Regions from separate parts of the Streptomyces sp. NBC_01635 genome, predicted to be linked through region 1. Evidence: riboswitches for the same ligand, from Rfam matches in the RefSeq annotation. Region 1 holds a riboswitch; each other region holds the start of a gene.
What was found. Region 1 has a riboswitch for cobalamin ahead of metE (5-methyltetrahydropteroyltriglutamate--homocysteine S-methyltransferase). Riboswitches for the same ligand answer to the same signal wherever they lie in the genome.
Positions count from the first base shown of each region.

Region 2: it holds a riboswitch for cobalamin, as region 1 does, so the genes downstream of both, cobN (cobaltochelatase subunit CobN) here and metE (5-methyltetrahydropteroyltriglutamate--homocysteine S-methyltransferase) in region 1, are expected to answer to the same signal.
Region 3: it holds a riboswitch for cobalamin, as region 1 does, so the genes downstream of both, OHB56_RS10340 (cobalamin biosynthesis protein) here and metE (5-methyltetrahydropteroyltriglutamate--homocysteine S-methyltransferase) in region 1, are expected to answer to the same signal.

Region 1 is NZ_CP109277.1:8,232,873-8,236,141, forward strand. Features, by position in the region: gene metE (5-methyltetrahydropteroyltriglutamate--homocysteine S-methyltransferase) at 1-1,667, opposite strand, end outside; cobalamin riboswitch at 1,832-2,054, opposite strand; gene OHB56_RS37565 (M12 family metallopeptidase) at 2,378-3,269, opposite strand, start outside.
Region 2 is NZ_CP109277.1:866,852-870,120, reverse strand. Features, by position in the region: gene cobG (precorrin-3B synthase) at 1-899, opposite strand, end outside; cobalamin riboswitch at 953-1,102, shown strand; gene cobN (cobaltochelatase subunit CobN) at 1,193-3,269, shown strand, end outside.
Region 3 is NZ_CP109277.1:2,170,625-2,173,893, forward strand. Features, by position in the region: gene OHB56_RS10330 (inorganic phosphate transporter) at 1-958, shown strand, start outside; gene OHB56_RS10335 (hypothetical protein) at 1,027-1,248, shown strand; cobalamin riboswitch at 1,553-1,692, shown strand; gene OHB56_RS10340 (cobalamin biosynthesis protein) at 1,817-2,803, shown strand; gene OHB56_RS10345 (cobyric acid synthase) at 2,812-3,269, shown strand, end outside.

The DNA.
Region 1 (3,269 bases):
TGGGCGTATGTGGTCCAGCGCACGGTCATCGGTTCGGGGCGGGAGAGGTCGCCGGCCAGGACCGGCGGGCGGACGTAGCGGGTGCCGTAGGACTGGACCCAGCCGTACCGGGTGGCGAGGTAGCCGGTGAGCTGCTCGGCGAAGTACTGGACCATGTCGTTGCGTTCGGCCTCGCCGTGCACCAGGACGTCCAGGCCGGCCTTCTCCTGGAAGGAGATCACCTCCTGGATCTCGGCCTTGACGCGCTCCTCGTAGCCGGCGGTGTCGAGGCGGCCGGCGCGCAGGTCGGCGCGGGCGGTGCGCAGTTCGCCGGTCTGCGGGAAGGAGCCGATGGTGGTGGTCGGCAGGAGCGGCAGGCCCAGGCGGGCGTGCTGGGCGGCGGCGCGTTCGGCGTAGGGCCGGGAGCGACGGGCGTCGGCGGCCGTGACGGCGGCGGCGCGGGTCCGGACGGCCGGGTCATGTGTGAGCGGGGAGTTCGCGCGGGAAGCGAGGTCGGCCCGGTTGGCGGCGAGTTCGGCGGTGATCGTGCCGGTGCCCTGGGCGAGGCCCTTGGCGAGAGTGACGATCTCGGTGGTCTTCTGCCGGGCGAAGGAGAGCCAGCGCAGGATCTGCGGTTCGATGTCCCGTTCCGTCGCGGTGTCGATCGGGACGTGCAGCAGGGAGCAGGAGGCGGCCACGTCGACCCGGTCGGCCAGGCCGAGCAGCGTGCCGAGGAGGGACAGGGACTTCTCCAGGTCGTTCACCCAGATGTTGCGGCCGTTGACGACCCCGGCGACCAGCCGCTTGCCGGGCAGCCCGCCCACGGCGGCCAGGGCGTCCAGGTTGGCGGCGGCGGCCTCGGTGAAGTCCAGGGCCAGGCCCTCGACCGGAGCCTTGGCCAGCAGCGGCATCGCGTCACCGAGGCGGTCGAAGTACGAGGCGAGCAGCAGCTTCGGGCGGTCGGTGAGGCCCCCCAGCTCACGGTAGGCCCGCTTGGCGGCGTTCAGTTCGACCGGAGAGCGGTCCTGGACGAGGGCGGGCTCGTCCAGCTGCACCCACTCCGCGCCCGCGGCCCGCAGGTCGGCCAGGACCTCGGCGTAGACGGGCAACAGCCGGTCGAGCAGGGTGAGCGGGTCGAAGCCGACGGCCATGCCCGGGGCGGGCTTGGCGAGCAGGAGGTAGGTGACCGGACCGACCAAAACGGGTCGGGCGGCCAGGCCGAGTGCGAGGGCTTCCTTCAGTTCGGCGACCTGCTTGGCGGAGTCGGCGGTGAAGACGGTGTCCGGGCCCAGCTCCGGGACCAGGTAGTGGTAGTTGGTGTCGAACCACTTGGTCATCTCCAGCGGCGCCACCTCCTGGGTGCCGCGCGCCATGGCGAAGTAGCCGTCCAAGGCGTCCGTCTCGACGGCGGCGCGGTGGCGGTCGGGGATCGCGCCGACCATGACGGTGGTGTCGAGGACGTGGTCGTAGTACGAGAAGTCGCCGGCCGGGACTTCGTCGATGCCGGCCTCGGCCAGCTGCCGCCAGTTCGTCCGGCGCAGTTCGGCGGCGGCGGCGCGCAGCTCGTCGGCGGTGACGCGGCCCTTCCAGTAGCCCTCGATCGCCTTCTTCAGTTCCCTGTTCGCGCCCTGGCGGGGGTAGCCGTACACGGTGGCCCGGGCTGCCGCGGTCGCGGTCCTGCTGGTCACGGAGATCTCCTTCGCGAGACGAATCCCTGAGATCCCGGTGGCGGGACGAGAGCGCGAAGGGCGACGGACCGGACGGAAACGACCTCGTGCAGCACAGCGCCGTCGTCCGCCTGGTATGTACGCCGACCCGCCCTCGAGGTCACCGGGATATCCGCGCACGAGCCGGTCGTACGCGGGCAACGGGCAGGTCTTCGGACTCGCGGGCACGTCCTCGTGGGGAGGACACCTACTGGCCGTCGCTTCCCGGGCCCGGTTCGTCGGACCCAGTGCGTATGACGGCGGTCGTTCCCGCTCACCGCTGCGGGGCAGTCCCGGATTCCCACCGGGTTCCCTCTTACGACGCATCCCGTCCGGCTGACGGGGCGAACCAGCTGCACCAGCCAGCGTACGGGGTGCGGCGGGGGAGGGGAGCGACACGTCCATCATCCGGATGGTGAGCTGGAACATGGGTGAGCCGATGGGACGCGTGCCTCGTCGGACAGGGCCGGGCCGTGCTGCCCCACCGTCGGCCGGGTGCCCGGATTCGGGTCGGGTCCGACGAGTCGCCCGGTGGGCAGGGCGCGGACGACGGGGCGGGCAGCCGACCGGCCGCCGCTCTCCCGGACGTGGCGTGGGCCGGGGACGTCACCCTCCCCTGAAGGTGACGTCCCCGGCCGCTCCCCCGGCGCCGGACAGTGGTCGTGGCGTCCGTGTTCGGCGGACCGGTGCCGTTACCAGCACATGACCGCGGTTTCGCCCGAACCCCGTGCGGAGTAGAGGCGGATCCGGACGAAGTAGCGGCGGCCCTTGACGAGCCGGACCGCGAGGGTCGCGTTGTGCGGGGTTCCCCCGTCGTCGTGCCCGGCGAGGTAGCGGGGCTCCCCGCCCCGCTCCTCGAACAGCACGACGACCAGGTCGCCGTCGCCGAAGGTGCCCACCGTGTAGTCGCGGGTCTCCACCGGGTCGATCTGGAAGTCGGCCTGTTCGCCGGGGCCCAGACCGAGCGGCGCCGAGCGGAACGGCACCAGCGCGGGCGGGCCGGGCCGTTCGGCCGGCGGATACCAGCCGAGGGCGAACTCCTTGTCCGCCGCGGACAGCGTGCCGGGCGGATGGACGCCCCCGCGGAACTGCTCCGGTTCCAGTATCAGCCCCGGCGCGAAGGTGTATCCCATGATCGAATCGGCGTCCCAGACGGGGCCGTTGGCCTCGGTCGCGTCCAGCTTGCGCAGGATGTTGTGGTGCGTCCGTTCCCGGCTCCAGTGGTTGGGCGGGCCCGCCAGTTCGGCGTACACGGCCTCGTCGTCCCAGTGGAGACCCGCGCAGGGGCTCTGGTGCTCGTGCAGCATGCCCAGGGCGTGGCCGATCTGGTGCAGGGCCGTCCCACGCTCCCCGGGCTCGGTCAGGTCCCAGCCGAAGTTCACGGTGCGCTCGTGCAGACCCGCCAGGAGTGCCTCCTTACCCACGGCCGACCAGGAGCCGCCGCCGGACTGGAAGCCGATGCGCAGCTCCGCCTCCGAGCGGTCGTGGACCTCGGTGAAGGAGAGTCCGATCCCGAGCCCCTGCCACTCGGCGAAGCACTCGCGCACCACGTCCTGCTGCGCCGTGGTGCCGCCCCACGGCACC
Region 2 (3,269 bases), 7.4 Mb from region 1:
CGCAGTTCGCCCGACCGGACTTCGGCGGCCACCCGGGTCACGGTCCGCCATTGACGGGACGTGAGACGTCCCAGGGGGACATGGACGGACAGAGCCGACCCGATCACCCCCGGAGGCGGACCCTCCGTTGTGGTGCGGTCGTTCGGCGCCGGAACGCAGCCGATGCCGGCGGCGGTCAGGCGGGAGCCGACCGCCTGCGTCAACTCACCCGGGGAGAGGTCCAGTTCGTCGACCCGCCAGACCCGTGCCCCGGTCTCCCGCAGCACGTCGAGGAACACCTCGGCGGCGAGCAGCGCGGCACGGGCCGCCTCGTCCTCGGACACCCGCAGGGCCTCGTCCGCCGAGCCGACGGTGAGCAGTGCGCCGTCGTCGACCGCACGCACGGTCACATCGGCGCCGAGTCCGGCGACATCGCCGCGCCCGTCGTCGAGCGCGAACAGGAACCGCCCGGACAGCGCCCGCGCCGCCCCGCTCGCGCACAGCGATTCGTCCAGGGCCGACAACCACGGCCGCACATCCCGGACACCCCGTCCGTCGAGGCCGGACAGCGGTGAGGCGACGATGTTGCGTGTCCGTTCGTGCCCGGGTGAGGGGAGGAGTCCGGCCGCGTCCAGTACCCCGGCGAGCCGGGCGCCGCAGTCGTCGCGCAGCCCACGCACCTGCACATTGCCGCGCGAGGTCAGATGCAGTTCGCCGTCGCCCAGTCGACCGGCCGCGTCCACGAGCGCCTCGGCCTGCGCCACGGTGAGCACCCCGCCGGGCACCCGGACCCGGGCCAGCGCCCCGTCGTCCGCGGTGTGCAGCCGCAACGACCCCGGACAGGCGTCACCACGGTCCCGTGAGACCACTGTGGCCTGGGACGACGGAGGGAGGGGAGCCGTGGACATGGCGGCGAGCATACCGACCGTCACACGGCGTCCGAGCCCTGCCCTCTTCCCCCGACCCTTACTATGATTCTCGGCGGATCATCAGATCCGCCATCGCCACGACGGCGACAGGGGAGGAAGCCCGGTGCGAATCCGGCGCGGTCCCGCCACTGTGAGTCCGGCCACCAGGAGGCCGGACGAGTCAGGAACTCCCTTCCCCAAGCTCTCGGCTCCTCCCCCAGCTACCGCTGGGAGGTGCCCCCAGAGCAGGAGAGACCCCAACCTCACCACCCGGGGCGCGGACCCCGAGGAAGGCCGGCCGACGCATGCCGCATTCGTCCGGGGAGCACTCGACGCACCCCCGCATCCTGCTCCTGTCGACGTCCGACACGGACCTGCTCAGCGCCCGAGCGGCCGACGGCCCGGTGCCCTACCGCTTCGCCAACCCCTCCCGCCTCCCGCTCGACGACCTGCCCGCGCTCCTCGAGGGTGTCGGCCTGGTCGTCGTACGTCTCCTCGGCGGACTGCGCGCCTGGGAGGAAGGCCTCGACCTGCTGCTCGCCGACGGCCGTCCGGTCGTCGTCCTCACCGGTGAACAGGCCCCCGACGCCCAGCTGATGGCCGCCTCCACGGTTCCCGTCGGCATCGCCGCGGAGGCGCACGCCTATCTCGCCCACGGCGGACCCGCCAACCTTGAGCAGCTCGCCCGCTTCCTGTCCGACACGGTCCTGCTCACCGGCCACGGCTTCGAGGCGCCCGCGCCCGCGCCCACCTGGGGCCCGCTGGAGCGCACACCCCGCGAGGACACCGACGGCCCGACCGTCGCCGTGCTCTACTACCGCGCCCATCACATGAGCGGCAACACCGCCTTCGTCCACGCCCTGTGCGACGCCGTGGAGAACGCGGGCGGGCGGCCCCTGCCGCTGTACGTGGCCTCCCTGCGCGCCCCCGAACCCGAACTGATCGAGGAACTGCGCGCGGCGGACGTCATCGTCACGACCGTCCTCGCGGCCGGCGGCACCAAGCCCGCCGAGGCGTCCGCCGGCGGCGACGACGAGTCCTGGGACGCGGGCGCACTCACCACCCTGGACGTGCCGATCCTCCAGGCCCTGTGCCTGACCGGCTCCCGCACCGTCTGGGAGGAGAACGACGAGGGCGTCTCCCCGCTGGACGCCGCCAGTCAGATCGCCGTGCCCGAGTTCGACGGCCGCCTGATCACCGTGCCGTTCTCCTTCAAGGAGATCGACGCCGACGGCCTCCCGGCCTACGTCGCCGACCCCGAGCGCGCCGCCCGCGTGGCCGGCATCGCCGTGCGCCACGCCCGCCTGCGGCACATCCCGGCCGCGGACAAGCGCCTGGCCCTGGTCCTGTCCGCCTACCCGACCAAGCACTCCCGCATCGGCAACGCGGTCGGCCTGGACACCCCCGCCAGCGCGGTGGCCCTGCTGCGCCGGCTGCGGGACGAGGGATACGACTTCGGCGACACCGACGTCCCGGGATTGGCCTCCGGGGACGGCGACGAACTGATCCGCGCGCTGATCGAGGCGGGCGGCCACGACCAGGACTGGCTCACCGAGGAACAGCTCGCCCGCAACCCGGTGCGCATCCCGGCCGCCGACTACAAGCGCTGGTACGCCACCCTCCCCGGACAACTGCGCACGGCCGTCGAGGAGCACTGGGGCCCGGCGCCGGGCGAGATGTTCCTCGACCGCAGCCGCAACCCGGAGGGCGACATCGTCCTCGCCGCCCTGCGCCGCGGCAACCTGCTGATCCTCATCCAGCCCCCGCGCGGCTTCGGCGAGAACCCCATCGCCATCTACCACGACCCCGACCTGCCGCCCTCCCACCACTACCTCGCCGCCTACCGCTGGATCGCCGCGCGGGCCGAGGACGGAGGCTTCGGCGCGGACGCCATGATCCACCTCGGCAAGCACGGCAACCTGGAGTGGCTGCCGGGCAAGAACGCCGGCCTGTCCGCCGCCTGCGGCCCCGACGCCGCCCTCGGCGACCTCCCCCTCGTCTACCCCTTCCTGGTCAACGACCCGGGCGAGGGCACCCAGGCCAAGCGCCGGGTCCACGCCACCCTCGTCGACCACCTCGTCCCCCCGATGGCCCGCGCCGACTCCTACGGCGACATCGCGCGCCTGGAACAACTCCTCGACGAGTACGCCCAGATCGCCGCCATGGACCCGGCCAAGCTCCCGGCGATCCGCGCCCAGATCTGGACCCTGATCCAGGCCGCCAAGCTGGACCACGACCTCGGCCTGGACGACCGCCCCGACGACGACGGCTTCGACGACATGATCCTGCACGTCGACGGCTGGCTGTGCGAGGTCAAGGACGCCCAGATCCGCGACGGCCTGCACGTCCTCGGTACCCCGCCCGCCGGCGCCGACCGGGTCA
Region 3 (3,269 bases), 6.1 Mb from region 1:
CTCCTCGCACGCCCTGATGGGCGGCCTGATCGGCGCCACCGTCGCCTCGGCGGGCTTCGGCGCGGTGCACGGCGACGTCCTGGTCACCAAGGTGCTGATCCCCGCGATCGCCGCGCCGCTGGTCGCCGGCCTGGCCGCGATGTTCGCGACCCGGCTGACCTACCGCATGAACCGCAAGGCTGCCGGCAGCAAGGCCTCCGAGAAGGGGTACCGGGCCGGACAGATCGCCTCCGCCGGTCTGGTCTCCCTGGCCCACGGCACCAACGACGCCCAGAAGACGATGGGCATCATCACCCTGGCCCTGGTCGCCGGCGGCACTCTCGCCCCGGACTCCGACCCGCCGATGTGGGTCATCGTCTCCGCGGGCATCGCCATCGCGCTCGGCACCTACCTCGGCGGCTGGCGCATCATCCGCACCATGGGCAAGGGCCTGACCGACCTCCAGCCGCAGCAGGGCTTCGTCGCCCAGACCAGCGCCGCGACGGTCATCCTGGCCTCCTCCCACCTCGGCTTCTCCCTGTCCACCACGCACTCCGTCTCCGGTTCCGTGATGGGTGCGGGCCTGGGCCGCAAGGGCGGCGTGGTCCGCTGGTCGACGGCCACCCGGATGTTCGTCGCCTGGGGTCTGACGCTGCCGGCGGCGGCCATCGTCGCGGCGATCGCCGAGTGGGTCTGCGGCTTCGGCAGCTGGGGCACCGCTCTCGTCGCGGTCTTCCTGATCACCTCCAGTGCGGCGATCTGGAAGATCTCCCGGCGCGAGGTCGTCGACCACACCAACGTCAACGACACCGACGACACCACCGGCACCGACGCCCCCGGCGAGGAGCAGAGCGGCGTCGTGACCGCAGCCATGGCCGCGGTGGCCCCCCCTCCGGCGGGCCCCGTGACCGAGGAGCTCTCGGCCACCATCCCGGCTCCCGCCGACCCGGCGACCCCTCCGGCCAGGACCACGGTCTGACCCCGCGGGGAGACGCGCAGAAGGCCCCGCAGGAAGACACGCAGGAAGACACGTAGGAGAAGAGCACCATGAAGATCGACTGGGCGGCCCTCGGTTCCGTCTTCGGCGTCAGCCTCGTGGTCACCGTGGCCCTGGTGGCCCTGTTCACCCTGGGCATCACCGGCCTGTCCCGCCGTGAGCGGGCCGCCGCCCAGGGCCAGTCCGCGGTCCTGGCGGTCACCGGCGCCTACACCTGCTTCGCGGCCTGCGCGGCGGCGGTGGCGTACGGGATCTATCTGATCATGGCCTGACGACTGCCCGAGGGCTGTCCGAGAGCTGTCCGATTCACCTGACGGCGCCTGATCACGGGGCAGGACCCGGGCCGGCGTCCCGGTCGGGGTCATGTCGTCCGTCCGGCGGGCGGTGCGGGGCGCCTTGCCTCCGTACCGCCCGTTCCGCGGTTCCCGGACCATCCGTCGACCGCTCCCGGACCGCCTGCCGGCCGTTCCCGCACCGCCCGTCACGCCGCGGGATCCCCGGCCCGCGGTTCACCCTCCGAAACCCCTCTGTGGGCCTCAGCACACTTCAGCCTCGCAGGTCAAAGGCAAGTTGACGGTTCTTCCGGACCGTGGTGGACTTCCGGAGCCATTACGGCGGCAGGAGAGGAAGCCGGTGCGAATCCGGCGCGGTCCCGCCACTGTCACCGGGGTGAACGACCCCGGAAGCCAGGAACTCCCACCGCCGGTCTCGTCGAACCAGGGCGTGGACACCCTGAGTGAGGACATACCGCCATGCCCGGCTGCCTGTTGAGGTCGACCAGCGATGCTCCGCCCCGGCTCGGGGCGGCCACTCCCGCCGGATCCCTCACCGGCTGAACCCATGGGTGCCGATCGCGAGTTCGCGTACGGCGCCGCCGCCGGCCTCCTCGGCGACCTGCTTCTCGGCGATCCCCGCCGAGGGCATCCGGTCGCCGCTTTCGGGCGGGCCGCGGCTGCCGTGGAACGGGTCCTGTGGCAGGACGACCGGGGCCGGGGCGCGCTGCACACCGCCGTCTGCGTCGGCGGGGCCGTCGCTCTGGGGAGCCTGGCCGCCCGCTGCGTACGATCCTCCCCCGCCGCCTCCGTCGCCCTGACCGGCGCGGCCACCTGGGCCGTCGTCGGAGGGACGTCGCTGGCCCGGGAGGCCCGCGCCATCGGGCGCGCCCTGGAGTCCGGGACCGTCGAGGGGATCGAGGCGGCGCGGGCCCGGCTGCCGCACCTGTGCGGACGGGACCCGCAGGCGCTGGACGCCGAAGGGATCGCCCGCGCGGTCGTGGAGTCCGTCGCCGAGAACACCTCCGACGCCGTGGTGGGCGCCCTGGTATGGGGTGCCGTTGCCGGTGTGCCGGGGCTGCTCGGGTTCCGGGCCGTCAACACCCTGGACGCCATGGTCGGCCACAAGTCCCCCCGCCATCTGCGGTACGGCTGGGCCTCCGCGCGCCTCGACGACGTCGCCGGGTGGCCCGGGGCGCGGCTGACCGCCGTACTCGCCGCGGTCGCCGGGCCGGACCCGCGGGGTGCCGTCCTGGCCTGGCGCACGGATGCCGCGAAGCATCCGAGTCCCAACGCCGGGCCCGTGGAGGCGTCCTTCGCGGGCGCGCTCGGCGTGCGGCTCGGCGGGACGCTGTCCTACTCCGGGCGGGTCGAGCACCGGCCCGTGCTCAACGGCGGCGGCCGTGCCGTGACCGTGGCGGACATCGACCGCACGGTACGGCTCTCACGGCGTGTCGGCTGGCTGGCACTCGGCGTCGGCGCCGCCGCGCGCATCGGTGTACGGGCCGTTGCGCGGGCCGTCCCCCGGGTGCGCGGAAAGGGGCGTACGGCATGAGGGGCGGTATGACGGGCGGCGGGCTGCTGGTCGCCGGTACGACGTCGGACGCCGGCAAGAGTGTGGTGACCGCCGGGATCTGCCGGTGGCTGGTGCGGCAGGGCGTCAAGGTCGCGCCGTTCAAGGCGCAGAACATGTCGCTGAACTCGTTCGTGACGCGGGAGGGCGCCGAGATCGGGCGGGCGCAGGCCATGCAGGCCCAGGCCTGCCGGATCGAGCCGACCGCGCTGATGAACCCGGTGCTGCTCAAGCCGGGCGGGGAACGGAGCAGCCAGGTCGTGCTGCTGGGCAGGCCGGTCGGTGAGATGAGCGCGCGCGGCTACCACGGCGGGCGGCAACAGCAGCTCCTGGGCACGGTGCTGGACTCCCTCGCGCAGCTGCGGGCCACGTACGACGCGGTGATCTGCGAAGGGGCCGGCAGCCCGGCCGAGATCAATCTGCGGCGCACCGACATCGTCAACATGGG